DNA from 4 places in the Arthrobacter sp. UCD-GKA genome. Region 3 is predicted to be linked to each of the others. Evidence: riboswitches for the same ligand, from Rfam matches in the RefSeq annotation. Region 3 holds a riboswitch; each other region holds the start of a gene.
The links. A riboswitch is a leader RNA that binds a small molecule or an ion and turns the genes downstream of it on or off. The one in region 3 is predicted to bind S-adenosylmethionine.
Positions count from the first base shown of each region.

Region 1: linked by a shared signal. The riboswitch ahead of BLJ79_RS05415 (flavin reductase family protein) and the one ahead of BLJ79_RS07270 (OsmC family protein) in region 3 are both predicted to bind S-adenosylmethionine.
Region 2: linked by a shared signal. The riboswitch ahead of BLJ79_RS10765 (acyl-CoA dehydrogenase family protein) and the one ahead of BLJ79_RS07270 (OsmC family protein) in region 3 are both predicted to bind S-adenosylmethionine.
Region 4: linked by a shared signal. The riboswitch ahead of BLJ79_RS16970 (methylenetetrahydrofolate reductase) and the one ahead of BLJ79_RS07270 (OsmC family protein) in region 3 are both predicted to bind S-adenosylmethionine.

Region 1 covers NZ_MOLR01000003.1:75,901-80,055, reverse strand. Annotated here, with positions in the region: gene BLJ79_RS05420 (DUF1801 domain-containing protein) at 462-893, shown strand; gene BLJ79_RS05415 (flavin reductase family protein) at 984-1,493, opposite strand; SAM riboswitch class IV at 1,562-1,675, opposite strand; gene BLJ79_RS05410 (dihydrofolate reductase family protein) at 1,818-2,444, opposite strand; gene rplI (50S ribosomal protein L9) at 2,682-3,137, opposite strand; gene rpsR (30S ribosomal protein S18) at 3,153-3,392, opposite strand; gene BLJ79_RS05395 (single-stranded DNA-binding protein) at 3,455-4,048, opposite strand; gene rpsF (30S ribosomal protein S6) at 4,093-4,155, opposite strand, start outside.
Region 2 covers NZ_MOLR01000005.1:259,488-263,642, forward strand. Annotated here, with positions in the region: gene BLJ79_RS10760 (MFS transporter) at 1-768, opposite strand, end outside; SAM riboswitch class I at 1,509-1,604, shown strand; gene BLJ79_RS10765 (acyl-CoA dehydrogenase family protein) at 1,760-2,998, shown strand; gene BLJ79_RS10770 (GNAT family N-acetyltransferase) at 3,020-3,817, opposite strand; gene BLJ79_RS10775 (helix-turn-helix transcriptional regulator) at 4,114-4,155, shown strand, end outside.
Region 3 covers NZ_MOLR01000004.1:210,459-214,613, forward strand. Annotated here, with positions in the region: gene BLJ79_RS07255 (DUF2249 domain-containing protein) at 110-430, shown strand; gene BLJ79_RS07260 (VOC family protein) at 530-964, opposite strand; gene BLJ79_RS07265 (MarR family winged helix-turn-helix transcriptional regulator) at 1,207-1,710, shown strand; SAM riboswitch class IV at 2,026-2,144, shown strand; gene BLJ79_RS07270 (OsmC family protein) at 2,186-2,731, shown strand; gene aztD (zinc metallochaperone AztD) at 2,822-4,135, opposite strand.
Region 4 covers NZ_MOLR01000010.1:72,130-76,284, forward strand. Annotated here, with positions in the region: gene metE (5-methyltetrahydropteroyltriglutamate--homocysteine S-methyltransferase) at 1-1,649, opposite strand, end outside; gene BLJ79_RS16970 (methylenetetrahydrofolate reductase) at 1,704-2,630, opposite strand; SAM riboswitch class I at 2,736-2,854, opposite strand; gene BLJ79_RS16975 (helix-turn-helix transcriptional regulator) at 3,287-4,123, opposite strand.

The DNA of each region.
Region 1 (4,155 bases), on a different contig from region 3:
CCAGTGTCTCAAGGAGCACGGACGATTCGTTAGGTCCAAGCTCACACGTGCCGCAAGGCACCACGAACCTGTGGAAATAGGTGGGGAACACTGTCACCATAGACCTGTTTTCCCCCAAACCCAACACGGTTATCCACAAGGCGTGTGGATAACCTGTGAACCTCGCGGCGTGTTGTGTGCACAGTCTGGGGAGAACGTTGTGGATTACACAAGATATTTGATTACTACAGGCTTCTGACTAGGGCTTATGCAATTCCACACCTGTGGATACAAACTAGTTATCCACATCCTCCACAGGCGTAAAAGTGGGTTATACATACAAAAACCCCGAGATTCCGCGGTTAATCCACCCCCGTTTCCAGAGTTACCCACAAGCTATCCACAGACACGCCGGAGCTCGCCACGGATCTGGGGATTACGGGCATTGATGCACATCACCAAGCCCTGACATACTGGGCCGCATGGCCGCCAACAAGACCGCACCGACACTCATTGATCCCCACGAGTTCATTGCGGCGGTGCCACACCCGACGCGGCGCGCTGACGCCGAGCTCCTGCTGGAGATGATGGAAGAGGCCAGCGGCCGGACCGCCACCATGTGGGGACCGACGATCGTCGGTTTCGGCACCTATCACTACAAATACGAGTCCGGCCGAGAGGGAGATGCGGCCGCCATCGGCTTTTCACCGCGTTCCTCCAATTTGGCCCTCTACGGGCTGACCAACGCACCGACGGCACCGGCTCTCCTGGCTCAGCTCGGCAAGCACAAGCGAGGAGCGGGCTGCCTGTACGTAAACAAGCTTGCCGATGTCGATGTCGAGGTCCTGGCCCGGCTGGCCCGCGACGGGTACCGGCACATGATGGACGTGGTCCATGTCCAGCCGCAGGGCTGAACACCGCATCAACGAAGAAGGCTCCCCGCCTACCGCTCCGAATCATGGGTTCGGGGTGGCGGGCGGGGAGCCCTCGCGTTTCGGTGGCCTTCAGGAGACCAGCTGCTGGGCCTCCAGGCGGCGGAAGGCCGAACCGTGGAACACCAACGGAGGATTGGTCTCGTCGTGCGTCTGGTGGCCGTGCACGCGCAGGAGCACCACGTGATGATCGCCGGCCGGGATCTCCTGCTCGATCGAGCAGTCGAGCCACAGGGTGGCGTCATGCAGGAACAGTGCGCCCTCGTCGGTCGAATCCAGGCGAAGCCCGGCAAAGCGGTCCCCGGACTTGGAGGCGATCTGTCGGCAGACGCCCTCGTTCTTTTCACTGAGCACCGAAACGCCGATGCGCCCGCTGGTGCGCACCAGCGGCCAGGTCTTCGAAGTGTTCTGGACCGCGAACATCACCAGCGGCGGATCCATGGATACGCCGACCGTGAACGACGAGGCCACGATTCCCTGCGGCTGCCCGTCGACGATGGCGCAGAGTGCGGCAATGCCGGATGGATGCTGGGCAAAGACGTTGCGCAGGGTATCTGGTGTGAGGTCAGAGGTGAGTGTCATGGTGCTCAATCCTTCGGCTTCGGCCCACCTTCGCTGCTGCGTGAAATGCACGCATGGAACAGCGAGGTGTGCGGTACTTGCCCCCGGGGTTCCGGTAGGCCGAATCATCACCTGGAGCACCCCACCACCGTGAGAGGGTTGCCGGCCAACAAGCCAGGGCTTGAACGTTGACGCTCTTGATTCACCACTAACGTTAGGAGAAATATTGCGACTCCGTCAAAGTTTGTTTCGACACACGAGGTCATGAAGCGTAAGAATCGAAGATCCTGCGATCATCTGGCGCGATGCGGACATCCGAGGGCGATCTTGGGGGCAGGTGGCCGTTCAGCCCACGTCCGAGGCACCCGTGTAGGTCGCATAGTCCGGGATTCCGGAGTTCTCATAGACCAGGATGGCCAGACCGCCTCCCGTCGCCTTGCTGTCGGCCAACCGCAGTCCCGCCGGCGCTCCGCCGTCGGGGAAGAGCCTCCGGCCGTGCCCCAGGACGACGGGAGCCACCACGAGCCGGAGTTCGTCGATCAGCCCCGCGGCGAGCAGCGATCCCGCGAGCCTGCCACTGCCGTGGATCTGCAGTTCCCTGCCGGGCCGTGCCTTGAGCTCCGCAACCCGGGCGGCAACGTCGCCGGAGAGGACCGTCGTCGGGTTCCAGGTTCCCTCGGCCAGCGTCTGCGAAGCGACGTACTTGGGCAGCGAATTCATCAGGGCGGTGAAAGGGTCGTCCGGGTCGGTGATTTGCGGCCAGTCCCGTGCGAAGGCCTCGTAGGTGCGGCGGCCCAGCAGCAGCCCGTCGGCCTGCGCCAGCCATTGCGCGGCCTGGTCGACGAACCCCGCATCCATGTGCGGGACGAACCATCCGCCCTGCGTGAATCCGTCGGTGGTGTCTTCGTCGGGAGCCCCGGGGCCCTGGCAGACCCCGTCCAAGCTCACGAATTCGGTCAGTGTCAGTTTCATGCTCGTGCCTTCCTGTTGGAGCGGCCTGCAGGGTCCGTGGCCCGGGTCGGACTGCGGAACCGGTCGGCAGCGGTTTCCTGCCGCAAAGCTACGGGACGCCGGGGCCATGCGCCAGACCCCGGCCAGCCCGGTCCGCGGGGACTGGGGCCCGGGGCTGACCTTAAAGCACTGTGGACCCCGCCAACGGCGGGGTCCACAGTGGTTTGCCGTCAGCCAAGACGGCGGATGCGCAAGAAATTACTTCTTGGCGGCAACAACCTGCAGTGCAACGGTCGCGGAGACATCGGTGTGCAGACGCACGGTCGCCGAGTAGTTACCCGTCGACTTGATGTGATCGTTGATCTCGATGTTGCGCTTGTCGATCGAGCCCAAGCCAGCGGCTGCAACAGCCTTGGCAATGTCCTCGGTCTTCACGGTGCCGAAGAGGCGACCGGTAGCGCCGGCCTTGACGGTCAGCTTGACCGGCTTGGCCGAGATCGAAGCGGCAAGTGCCTGTGCTTCTTCCAGGGAAGCAACGGCGCGAGCAGCACGGGCGGCCTTGATCGACTCAACCTGCTTCTCACCGCCCTTGCTCCAGGTGATGGCGAAGGCGCGCGGGAGAAGGTAGTTACGTGCGTAACCGGTCTTCACCTCGACGACGTCGCCTGCGGCACCAAGGCCGGTAACTTCGTGGGTCAGAATGAGCTTTGCCATGTTGGTATACCTTCCTTAGCCGCGGCCAGCGCCGGAGTAAGGCAGCAATGCCACTTCGCGCGCGTTCTTGATGGCCTGTGCGATCTTGCGCTGTTCCTGTACGGAAACGCCGGTAACGCGACGGGCACGGATCTTTCCGCGATCCGAAATGAACTTGCGCAGCAATGCTACGTCCTTGTAGTCGATGACAGTGATGTCAGCGGCCTTCAAGGGGTTGGACTTTGGTTTGGGCTTACGGAGTTCAGCCTTAGCCATCGTGGAGCTCCTTTATCAGGTGGAGCCCGCAGAATTTTCTGCGGGATGGTGAATAAATTTGTTTAGAAAGGTGGTTCGTCGGAACCCGGGTTGCCCCATCCGCCGTTGTTTCCTCCGGCAGGAGCTCCCCATGGATCGGCCGCGGGTGCATTCCAGCCGCCACCGGTGTTTCCGCCTGCGTTGCCGCCGCCGAATCCACCGCCGCCGCCTTGGTTGCCGCCGCCGAATCCACCGGCGTTAGCGCCGGCGTTCTGCTGTTGACCACCAAAGCCACCACCGCCACCGCCGGAGCGCTGGGTACGGGTGACCTTTGCGGAGGCGTAACGCAGCGACGGGCCGATTTCATCGACCTCGAGCTCGGTGACGTTACGCTTTTCGCCTTCCTTGGTTTCGTAGGAACGCGACTTGAGGCGGCCCTGGGCGATGACGCGCATGCCCTTGGTCAACGTCTCAGCGACGTTTTCGGCAGCCTCACGCCACACCGACGCACGGAGGAACAGCGTGTCGCCGTCCTTCCATTCATTGGTCTGGCGGTCGAAGGTTCGCGGGGTCGATGCAATGGTGAAGTTCGCCACGGCCGATCCTGACGGGGTGAAACGCAGTTCCGGGTCAGCGGTCAAATTACCAATAACCGTAATGACTGTCTCGCCTGCCATTGGAGCCTCCTAAAGTGTTGTTCTACGAAGATCGAAGAGCAGAATTACTCTGCAACGACCTTTGCCTCTTCCGGGCGGGTGATCTTGGTGCGCATGATGGTCTCATT
Region 2 (4,155 bases), on a different contig from region 3:
ATAGCCGGTGGCCAACAGCCCGGCCAACCCGATGCCCACGCCGGCGTGCTGCAGCGCCGGCACGATGTAGGTCAGGGCGCCGAGCAACACTGTGCCTTCCAGCAGGGCAATGGCATAGAGGCCAACCGCGGCGGGAGTGAAGGCTCGCCGCAGCCGGAACCGGCCTCGCACCGCCGGAGGAGCTTCCACCCTTGCCAGCGCCACCAGTATTGCCGCGGCCCCGAGGGCGGGAAGCCCGAAGACCAACCGCCAATCCACAAAGGTTGCAACGGCTCCGGCACCCAAGGTGGCCAAGGTTGCCCCGAGTGAGGAATAGATCTGCAGGTCCGAGAGTCCCCGTGCGCGGTCCGTCCCCTTCCGGGTGTCGCCCAGCAGCGTCAGCAGGGTCGGATAGAGCGCGCCGAACATGAAACCGGTGATTGAACGGACCACGAGCAACGGCAGGTATGCCATGAACAAGGTGCTCGTGACGGCTCCGACCGCGGCCCCGGCCAGCGCCAGCCGCAGCACCGCCAACCGGCCGAATCGGTCGCTGAGCAAGCCCCAGAGCGGTTGTCCAAGCGCGTAGAACAGCGAATAGGCGGCAACCAGCTGGACTGCCTGGGCCAGGGTGAGTTCGGTGACCGTGGCCAGGGCGACGAGCATCGGCGGGGTGGCGAAGCGGTCAAAAAATGCCAGGAAGCCGATGGACCTGAGCACCGGGTCGGGTATCGTCCCGGCCTCGACAGCGGATTCCTTGGCCACGTAGGCGCTCGCCACCTTCCCCACTCGTTCCCTTGCTATATGTAACCAGACGGGTGAAGCAGGGGATGACTTCGTGACGAGTCGAGGAAAACACCAAGCGCAGGAAACCATGAAGGTGGATTCCTGCGCTTGGGTTGATCGAATACGACAGGGATTCTGTAGACCGGATTCCTGGCCGCGCTCTCAGCGTCCGAACAACCGGCCCAGAAAACGGCGAACCCCGCCGCGGGAGCCCAAATGTCCCTCGAGCTCCCAAGGGCCCGCGGCCTCGTCGGACAGCCGTCCGTCCTCGCCGTAAAGCAGATGCTTGGTGCCAGGGCCGGGGATCTGGGCACCGGCGAGATTCGGAAGGCCGGGGCTTGACGCCGAACCATGCAGGGATGCCGGTCCCATCCGTGGAGTCCTGCCCTGGACGCTTTCCGGGCGGGAGAATATCTTTTTCATCGTCATCACCGGGTCCTTTGTCGGTACCTCAATTCTAGTTTTCTTCCCCGGCCCGGGGCAGGAAATCCGACAACATCTTTTGGCTGTCGAAGTGCACGTTCCCTGGGGACCCGCATCCGATGCACATGACTGGCGCCGTTCCACGCTGGTGTCGAAAGATCAAGGTTTCTTGCGGTTGATGACGCGTTGCCCCTGGCGAATGTCCGCCGGGGCAGGACCCGGGACGCGGGAAATGCCCCATGTGACCCCAGATGTCCGTGTTTGGTCCGCATGTGACGGACGGGTTCCGCCGGATCATGTCGGCTGCTTGAATCAAGGGGTACCCATCCAGAGCGGCCGAGAGACCTGGCTTGTCGACGCCGCAGCAAATCCACTCAGCAATGAGTGGATAGTGCTTCCGCCAGGATCGATGGAGATCGCGCAACTTCCCCTTCGGCCGGCAGTGCAGTGCCCGCTGGGAGGCGTTCATGTCGAATTCCATCCCCAACGCCGAAGGTGCCTGTAGGTTCGCGCCTCACACCGGAATCCCAACCACTTCGATCGATTTGCCGACACGACCAGGAGCCAAGCCATGACCACAACGTATCTGAACCGCAGCCGGCTAGAAGAGCTCTCGGCACGCTTCGCACCGCTCTTCGAACAGATTGCCGCCGGTGCCTCGGAGCGCGACAGCAGCCACTCTCTTCCCCGCGAACAGGTAGCGGGGTTGGCCGCTGCCGGGTTCGGCGCGGTGCGCGTGCCCGAATCCCACGGCGGGGCAGGGGCCACACTGCCCGAGCTCTTCGAGCTGCTGACCGAACTTGCGGCGGCGGACCCCAACATCACCCAGGCGCTGCGCGCGCACTTCGCCTTCGTGGAGGACCGGCTCGTTGCCGCACCCGGCGCGGAACGCGACATCTGGCTGGCGCGCTTCGCCGCCGGCGAGCTGGTCGGCAACTCCTGGACCGAGATCGGGACCGTCACCGTGGGCGAGGTGAACACCAAGGTCACCCCGGATGGCAACGGCGGGTTCGTGGTCAACGGGACCAAGTACTACTCGACCGGGTCGATCTACGCCGACTGGATCGACACCTACGCCCAGCGCACGGACACCGGAACCAGGGTCATCGCGGCGATCAACGCCCACCAGCCCGGCGTGCAGCTCGCGGACGACTGGGACGGATTCGGCCAGCGCACCACCGGCACCGGAACCTCCACGTTCACCGATGCCGTCGTTTCCGCCGAGAACCTCATCGAATTCGACACCCGGTTCAAGTACCAGACGGCGTTCTACCAGCAGGTGCTGCTCGCGGTGCTGGCCGGAACGGCGCGCGCCGTGGAACGCGAGTTCGCCGCGGAGCTTGCCGCGCGCAAGCGCACCTTCAGCCACGCGGCCGCCGAGGTGGCGGGGCAGGATCCGCAGTTGCTGCAAATCGTCGGAGAGGTGTCTGCCGCGGCCTTCGTCGCTTCCGGAGCGGTGGAACGCGTGGCCGCTTCCCTGCAGCGTGCCTACGAAACCGCCGTCGCGCTCCACTCCGGGGATGTCACCGAGCAGGAGGATGAGGCAGCCAACGATGCCGCGGAACTTGCCTCGGCGCAGGCCCAAGTGGCACTCACCCCGCTGGTGCTCAACGCGGTGACCCACGCCTTTGACGCGCTGGCGGCATCGGCCACCAGCACCGCCAAGAACCTGGACCGGCACTGGCGCAACGCCCGCACGGCCGGCAACCACAACCCCTGGGTCTACAAGGCCAGGCTGGTCGGGGACCACGCGGTCAACGGTTCGGTGCTGCCGCGGGTCTGGGCCATCGGGGCGTCGAAAAAGGCGTAGTCGGGCGGCGGGTCTTCGGGCTTAGCGCGACCAGTTGTAGGGCGTGGTTGTCGAGACCTTGAGCATGCCGGAGCGTTCCAGGATGGGCCTGGAATACTCCGTCGAATCGCTGTGGGCCAGCGTCTTGCCCGCCGCCAGTGCCGAGCGGGCCCGGGCTGCCGTCAGCGCACGGTAGATGCCGCGCCCGCGGTAAGCCGCGAGGGTGGCACCGCCCCAGAAGCCCGCGAAGTCGGTGTTCGGCACGGGCTCGAGCCGGCCGGCGCCAACCATGCGCCCGTCGGTTTCGGCGACCCACAGCTCCATGCCGTCGTTGCGCGCCAGGCGCGAGATGAGTGCTTCGGCAAGCCGGGTCTTGGCGGGGTCGCCGAAGGCTTCCTGGGCCATCGCGCTCATGGCGCGGACATCGGCATCGCTGCTGATCCGCCGCAACGCCACCCCTGCGGGCATGGGGACGTCGGTGCACAGGCCCGCGAGGGCCCCGATCATGATCGACTCGGGCTCGTCGGGCAGGAAGCCGTGCACCAGCAACGCCTCGTGCAACCCCGGGGCGCGGTCGTGGCCGCGGCTCTTCCACTCGACGCGGGTGATATCGGGATCGGCGCGGAAGTGGTCCAGCGCCTGGCCAACGAGTGCCGCGATGCGGCGCCCGTCCAGGTCCCCCAGGTCGCGGTAGGTGATGAAACCACGCCCGCCGGCGAAAGTCACCAGTCGCAGGGGGCCCAGCAGGTCGACCCGGATCGCGCTGGGTGTCTCGGCGTCCGTACGGAGCTGGTCGTCGTAGGCTTCGAGGTATTTCGCAAGTGCGCTCACCGGTTTCATGCTGTCAGTGCGGAAGGGCCGCCGCAACCCCCTCCGGGGTCCGTACGGTGGCCCGACATCCCAGCGGAGTGGCATCGGCCGGAGGAACCGCGAGGCAAAAATCCGCGGCCGCCGGCAGCGCGGAACCGCCCGTCCACCGCGCGGGACCCGGACGCATTGGGGGTGGCTCGCGGAACGCCGTTCCGGCAGGTGGCCCGCGACAAGAATTGCCCGAAACCTGCCTTTTGGCGTTTACTTCACCTCCCGATCGGGAAAAATGCTGGGAAGATCCCCGTTTCTTCGCGTACCCTGAAAATGTGAGCACCCCCACATGGAACCGGCCCGCAGCGCCGGAAAAG
Region 3 (4,155 bases):
GCGACGGCGACTACGATTGTTTTCCACGTAGTTAACTGTAATAAAATGATTCGAAGGTTACCAGTCGACGCTGGAAACCGAGACCCCACTTGATCAAAGGAACCCCATCATGGCTGACATTGTTATCTCCTCCAGCAAGGAAGAAGCCGAGAAGCAGACCCAACCCGCGGCCCACGAGTGCGCCTGCGGCGATCATGATGCCGAACTTCCGGAGCTTGACGCCCGGTCCATCCCACACGCGATCCGCCACGCCACGATCTTTGGAGCCCTGGATTCCCTTGCCGCGGGTGCCGGCCTGGTCCTGGTGGCGCCGCACAACCCCCTGCCGCTGCTGGACCAGCTCGAAAGCCGGGCGCCCGGCGCATTCGAGATCAGCTACCTCGAAGAGGGGCCGGAGGCCTGGCGCCTGCAACTGGTGCGCAAGGCCTAGAAACCCCGGAGGAAGACCTATGGGGCCCGGCCGACACGGCCTGACCCCACAGCTCCGTGCCTTGGCACGCCCGATGCCGGCGCGCCAAGCATGCGTTCGCTATTGCCCGGCGCTGTCCGCTCCGGCGATATTGACCATCCAGTCGACGCCGAACTTGTCGGTGAGCATGCCGAACCAGTCGCCCCACGGGGCCTGAGCGAGTTGCTCTCCGATCTTGGCTCCGTCGATGAGCTTCTCCCAGTAATTTGTCAATTCTTCCTTGTCGTCGCCGCTGAGGGTGACGGAGATGGCGGTTCCTCCCTTCCATTCCATGGAAGCGGGGGTGTCGGCGGCCATCAGGTTCAAGCCGTTGGGTGCACGCAGGTGCCCGTGCATGATCTTGTTGTTGTCGTCGTCCGGGTAGTCCGTCTTGGCGAACTCGAAGTCCGCGAAGGGACGAAGGTCCAGCTCGCCACCGAAGACCGACTGGTAGAACTCGAGCGCGGGACGCGCCGTGTCGCGGAAGCTGATGTAGGGGTTGAGGATCGTGGCCATGGTGTTCTCCATCGTTTGGCGGGGTTCAACAACTAGCAATTCTGCCCGGCACACCCGCTCCCCGGAACCCTTGCGGGCGGATGTTTGCCGGGTATCCGCCGGGAAACGGGCAGGGGCGAATGGTGCCGCGGCCCCGCCCGCTTCGAAGCAGGGCTTGGCAACGGCCGCGCCGATGCCGCACCCCGGGAAATCCCGCGGCAACCAGGATGTCGAAGCGGAAGATCGCAACTAAAATGAATGACATGACTTCACCGTTTTCCGATTCCCGTCCCGACCCGGGATCGGCCACCGACTCCACCGCACTCGATCCGCTGATCGAGGATGTGGAAAAAGAGTTCTCCATGATGGTCGTCAAGGCGCGCCAGGCCATCCGCAGGCGCGCCGCCTCCATCCACCCGGAGCTCCAGCCCCTGGGCTACAAGGTGCTCTCCATCCTGGCCCGCGAACAGGCCCAGCAGCAGATCATCCTGGCCGAGGAACTCCAGGTGGACAAGGCCACAATGAGCCGGATGATCAAGTGGCTCGAGGCCAAGGAACTGGTGACCCGTGTACCGGACCCGAATGACGGACGGGCCATGCTGGTCAGCATCACAGACGCGGCGCGGGCCGGCGTGACAGCCTCGAGCGCCGCCTCGCGCCAGCTGCTGCGCAACAGGCTGATTTCCTGGGAACCCGAGGAAATCAAGCGCTTCTCCGACCTGCTGGCCCGGCTCAATGCGAACGACCAGCCCCAACACCGCAAATAACTTGGCTCCATGGAGTTCCCGGCCCCGGCCCTTCACACCGAAGGGCCGGGGCCTCTTTCATGCCCGGCGCCAGGGGCGCCCGCTTGGTACCGAGGACCACACGTGCATCAAAGCCGGAGCCTCCGGCACACCAGGCCGTCCAGCAGTTCGAAGATTATTCGTACATCTCGATTGAAGCGGCCATTCCCATTCGCCCAACAGCCTCATGTCGCGGCCTCAGCGGACACTTGTTCGACGAAAGGCGATTTTGTCGTGACGATTTGTTAAGCACCCACCTTGCCTCCGTGGTGCGGCTTCGGGAAGACTCATCAGCAGAATCACGAGTTCCCGCCATTCACGACCCTGGTCGGCGGGACGGCAACCCTCTTCGTCATAGCGGGGTGCTCCAGGTGAAGATTCGACGCCGCCCGACCGGGCCGGCGTAAGTATGGCGCCGTGCGAGCGCATGCGCCAACCACGAAAGGATCCGTTTCCCATGTCCGAAACCCTGATCGAAAACACCCTGGACTCCGTTCGCGCAAAGAAGCTCACCGCAGCCGGCACCGCCTGGGGCGAGCGCATCTCGCAGAACACCACCAGCGCTGCCCTGACCTTCAAGGCCAGCGGCGTGTCCACCGGATCGGTCTCCAGCGAGATCACCGCCGGCAAGCACCGCTTCATCGTCGACGAGCCCGAGGCATTGGCCGGGGACGACGTTGCAGCCAGCCCCGTCGAGTTCGCCTTGGGCGCGCTGATCTCCTGCCAGGTTGTGGTCTACCGTCTCTACGCGCACCAGCTGGGCCTGAAGATCGACTCGCTGGAAATCAACGCCGATGCGGACCTGGATGTGCGCGGGCTGTTCGGCATCGAGAAGACCGTCCGCCCCGGCTTCGGCGAGGTCCGCCTCACCGTGAAGATCCAGGGCCCGGAAACCCGCGAGCGCTACGAAGAGCTCCAGGCTGCCGTGGACGAGCACTGCCCGGTTCTGGACATCTTCACCAACCCGACGCCGGTGAGCGTCGAATTGGTCACCGCAAGCTAGCGCCACCATGATCCGGCCGCGGGCCGGTGCCGATCGAGGGGATCGGCACCGGCCCGCGGCTCTTGGTTTCCGCCAGCGCCCGGGTGCCGGTTATCCCTCGGTCGAGGTGATCTCGTTGGGCACCTCGGGCAGGTCGACGGTGCCGGAGACCTTGCCGGTCTTCAGGTCCACGAGGTGCAGCTGCTTGCTTTCCGGTTCGGTGACGTAGGCGATTGGGCCGGAAACGTGCACCGTCGGGCGCGGCTGCTGCCAGTCGACCGGCTCCTCCCACGCCTCGACCACCGCGATGGCCTTCTTTTCCTTGCCCGTCTTCACGTCGTAGACGTGCAGCTTGCCGTCGGTGCCCAACAGCAGTGCGTCGCCCGAGGCGCTGCGGGCCAGGGAGCGGAACGAGTAGCTGTAGTCGATGTCGATGAGTTTCAGGGAATTGGACGCGGTGTCCGTCAGCGAAAAGGTGCGCGGGCGTTCAAGCTCGGCGTCCTTGTCCGTCTTGTAGTCCCCGAGCACCACGGTGGAGGCCGCGGATCCGGCCTGGTTGCCGATCCGACCGTAGGCGTCCGGGGCGTCAAGCTTGGCAATCTTGTCGCCCTTGATGACCAGGATGCCGTCCTCGCAACCCACCACCATGGCCTCGTCCTTGGCGACAGCCTCGCCGTGGACACCCGGGCACTGCGTGGACTCGGACACCGTGGTGCGTCGGTGTCCGGCGTCCGGGGCGGAGAGCAGCTTCACCGCGTTGACGGCCTCGGCATTGCCGTCGGTGACCATCAGCGTCCCGTCCCCGCGCCGCACGGCCACGCCGTGGTGGGCCTCGGGCAGTGCAACGTCGTCGGTGCGCGGCAGTTCATGGTTGGCGAGCTTGGCGGATTCGAAGATGTTGATCTTGCCGGTGGCGTCGTCGAAGAGGGCTGTGTGCCCGGCATGGACCACCGCGTGCCCGGGCTTCCCGGCCGGGAAGACCAGCTCGGTCAGCGACGGTTCGGAGACGTAGTGGTGTGAGTGCTCCCCGTGCTTCTCGGACCAGGCCCCGGCATCCAGGACCCTGAATCCCCCGGCGGTGGAGACGAGCACACGGCGGCCATCGCCCGCGGGATTGACGCGGTTGAAACCCGCAAGCTTGTGCTCCGAGAGGACCGAGCCGTCGCGCGCATCGGCAACCAGCAGCCCCCCGTCGTAGGTCAGCACGAGCCGCGGCGTGGCCGAGCCTGCCTCGGACACCACCGGAGCCGGGGCCGATGGCGCGGCCTCGCTTCCGGGTGCGGCCGTGCCGGGGGCCGCGGAGGCACATCCGGCCAGCAGCGTCCCGGTGGCCAGGACCGCCAGCGCTCCCCACCGCCTGCGCCTGAGACGGACAGTCGAATGGGCAAGGGCAAGGGGCTTGTTGCGTGTTTTGTGATGTGACATGGCGACAACAGTAAGTTAAA
Region 4 (4,155 bases), on a different contig from region 3:
CAGAGGATCGAGGGGCGGGTGGCCCGGGATCCGTAGGACTGCACCCAGCCGTTCTCGGTCTCGGAGAAGCCGTCGAAGTTCTCGGCGAAGTACTGGACCATGTCGTTGCGCTCGGCCTCGCCGTGCACCAGCACATCCAGGCCCAGGCGTTCCTGCAGCTCGACCACCCGGTTGATTTCCTCCTTGAGGAAGCCCTCGTATCCGGCGTCATCCAGGGTGCCGGCCTTGTGGGCGGCGCGGGCGGCGCGGACCTGGGTGGTCTGCGGGAAGGATCCGATGGTGGTGGTCGGCAGCGGCGGCAGCTCCAGGGCGGCCTCCTGGGCGGCCTTGCGGGTCTGCGCATCGGAGCGGGAGAAGTCGGCGGTGGTCAGGTTGGCCAGGCGCTCGCGCACCGCGGCGACGGTGATCCCGGCGAATCCGGCACGGTGGGCGATGGCAGACTCGGCGGCCGAGAGCTGCGCGGCGATCGCCGATTCGCCCTCGAAAATGCCCTTGGCCAGGGCGATGACCTCGGCGACCTTCTGGTTGGCGAAGGCGAGCCATTCGGGAAGGTGGGCCGGAAGGTTTGCTTCCAGGGCGACGTCGTGCGGGACGTGCTGCAGCGAGGTGGCGGTGCCCACGGCCAGGGTGCCGTCGGCCTTCTCGACCTCGGTGCGCAGCGACTTGAGGATCTCCAGCGAGGCGGAGAGGTTGTTGCGCCAGATGTTGCGCGAATCCACGATGCCGGCCACGAGCGTGGAACCGGCTAGGTCGCCGAGGAATTCGGCGGTGGGCAGCGCGCCGCGGACCACATCGGCGTGCACGGCCTCGACGCCGGCGCGGGCCAGCAGGCCCTGGGTGGTACCCGGGCGGGCGGGATCCCCGGCGGTGCCGTAGCCGAAGGTGACCAGCAGCGCCGGGCGCGCAGTGGCGATTGCCAGCTTGGTGTAGACGGATTCGGCGAGCGCGCCGGGGACCGCCAGTTCGGCGCCGCGGTCGGTGACCAGGCCCGGCTCGTCCAGCTGCACCCACGGTGCGCCGGCGGCGGACAGCTCGGCGAGGATCTTCGCGTAGGCTGCCACGACCTCATCGATACGGGCCAGCGGGTCGAAGCCCGGAGCTGCGCCGTCCTCGGCCTTGGCCAGCAGCAGGTAGCTGATGGGGCCGACCAGTGTGGGGCGGATGGTGGTGCCGTTGGCGGCGTGCGCCGTGAAGGATTCGACCAGTGCGGTGGCGTTGGCCCTGATCGGGGTGGTCTCGCCGATTTCCGGGACCAGGTAGTGGTAGTTGGTGTCGAACCACTTGGTCATTTCCTGCGGGGCGCGGGATTCGTCGCCGCGGGCCAGGACGAAGGAGGCGGCGGTGTCGATGGCGCCGTTGGCGTCGGCCAGGTCGGCAAAGCGGGTGGGCAGGGCCGAGAGGGCGAGGGTGGCGTCCAGGACCTGGTCGTAGTAGGCGAAGTCGCCGGGCAGCGAGGCATCGTCGGGCTTCAGGCCCAGTGCGGCAAGCCTGGAAAGGTTCGCCTTCTGCAGCTGCAGGGCAGCGGCGTGCAGCGTGGCCTCGTCGGTCTTTTGGGCCCAGTGGGCCTCGAGGGCCTTTTTCAGTTCGCGGTTCGGCCCGATGCGCGGGTAGCCGAGGATGGAGGCGGCGGGGAAGATTGGCTTCGACATGGTGTTTCTCCTTGGTGTTGTTGACGTTGCTGAAAGCTGGAAAGACGGTGCCGGTCAGACCGCTGCGCGGGTGGCCCAGGCGTTGGTGAGGGTGGCGCGGGTCCGTGGCAGTTCGAGCTGCTCGATCACGTCGAGGGAGCCGCGGTGGTCGTTGAAGGTGTAGAGGTGCACGCCCGGTGCCCCGTCGTCGAAGGCCCTGCGGGCCAGGTTGACGGCGGCGTCCACGCCGATGCGGTGGCGTTCGGCCTCCGAGCTTGCGGTTTCCAGGGCGTGGGCCAGGATCGGATCCGGGGCAATCCCCGTCATCGACGCCAGCCGGTTCAGGCGCCGCAGCGAGTTCAGCGGGATGACCCCGGGGATCACCGGGATGGTGACCCCGGCCCGGCGGGCGGACTCCACGAGGTGTGTGTATTCCGCGGGCTGGAAGTACACCTGGGTGATGGCGTAGTTGGCCCCGGAGCGTTCCTTGGCCAGCAGCACCTCCACGTCATGCTCGAAGGACGGGGATTCGGGGTGCCGGATGGGGTAGGCGGCAACGCCCACGCCCAGCCGCCCGCCGGCCAGTGCTGCCGAGTGCTCGGCCTCCACCTCCCGGATCAGTTCGATCAGGTATCGGGCGAAGGGGAATTCCCCGCGCCATTGATGCGGCTCGGTGGGCAGGTCCCCGCGCAGGGCCAGCACGCCCCGGACCCCGAGGGAGATGAAGTGGCGAATCAGGTTCTGCAGCGATTCGCGGCTCTCCCCCACACAGGTCAGGTGCGCCAGCGGACGCAGCCGGGTGTTTTGGATGAGGTGCTCGATCAGTTCCAGGGACGCGTTGCGGCGGGCAGGGGACCCCGAGTACGTCACCGACACATAGTCGGGATCCGTGGACTCCAATGCGGAGATGGTGTTGAAAACACCCTCGGAGGCATCGCGGTTCACCGGCGGGTACAGCTCGTAGGACAGTGACGGCGGTGCCGTCGTCGGTGCAATGCTCATTGAAATTACTCCTCGTCGACACGAGGGAGGCCTCAAGGCTCGCCACAAAAGCCCCAGGCACCCGTCACGGGTTTCCTGCGGCGATGTGAGTGAACGCTGAAAGCGGCTCCATCGCTTCTGGCCTTAGCACCCTCGCCGATCGGATTCCCCGGAAGGGGAATTCCATCGGGCGATGGTTGCTGCGGCGTCAACGAGCCAGATCTCTCAGCCGCTCTTGATGGTTGATGTATCCATCTTGGGCCTGCCGAAACCACTGATGCAAGGGCCCTGCCGGCCAGGCTGTCACGAATGGTTAAAGCACTTCACATGACCCCGCAGCGTCATTTTCGCTCGCCGTGGGGGTCACATTGTTACGGGAGGAAATTCGACTGCTTCCCTTGAATTTCAAGGATTTTTGCATCGGGCATGACGACCGGGGAATTTCCGTGAAGCTTCCGTGACGTCCCGCGGCACTGCCAGCGGGAGCAGTGCCGGGGGCCGCAGGCGATGGCAAGCGGCGGCCGGGCTACCGCATTCGGGCTATGAGGCAGCCGCCGGCGGGGTTCATTTGCCGGGCGCGGCAGGACCTCTGGATGGGCAGGAGGGGGTGCGTGCGGAACGGCTCGGGCGCCGTGGCCGGCGACCCGGTCCGCGCCTTGGTTTGGCGCGGGGCGGAGTCAGGAGGTTTCGTCCGCCAGGAGCTTGCGCATCTTCTCCCCGGTCGGGGTTCCGGGCACCGGCACGTACATCACAAGGTGCAGTTCCGGGGCGTCGGAGGGCACCAGTCGGTGCTGCTCAAAGACCAGCTCGCCGGCCGCCGGGTGCAGGAACACGCGCTGCCGGGAGGCAAAGCGCTCCACGCCGCGGTCGGCCCAGAGCTTGGCGAATTGTTCGCTGGCTTCTCCCAGTCGCTTCAGCAGTGTTGTGTGGGCGGCCGATCCCAGGCGGGCACCGGCCTCGGCACGGAACTCGGCGACAAAGTGCCGCGAGGTTTCTTCCCAGTCGGGCAGCATCTGGCGCAGGTACGGATCGGTGAAAATCAGCCAGAGCAGGTTCCGGTCCTCCGGGCCCACCGCGCCGATGCGCGTGTAGAGGCCCGCGTAGGCGCGGTTCCAGCCGGCGATGCCCCAGTCCGGGGCGACGGCGAACGCCGGGAAGTCAAAGGCGTCGAGCAGCCGTTGCAGGTGGTCCGGTGCCTGCTCGATCGCCATGACCTCGGTGGCGGGGACGGGGGTGTATCCGCCCAGGGCCAGCAGGTACGCCGTTTCGGCCGAGGTCAGGGTGAGCACGCGGGCGATGGATTCGAGCACCTGGCGGGAGGCGTTGATGTCCCGCCCCTGTTCGAGCCAGGTGTACCAAGTGACGCTGACCGCGGCGAAGGCGGCGATCTCCTCCCGGCGCAGGCCCAGCGTGCGGTTGCGCCCGATCGGCGGCAGCCCCAGTTCCGCGCGGACAAGGTTGCCGCGCCTGTCGCGCAGGAACTGCCCCAGCTCCCGCCTGCGTTCATCGTTCATTCGTCTAAATCTATCACTGCCACTACTAGTAT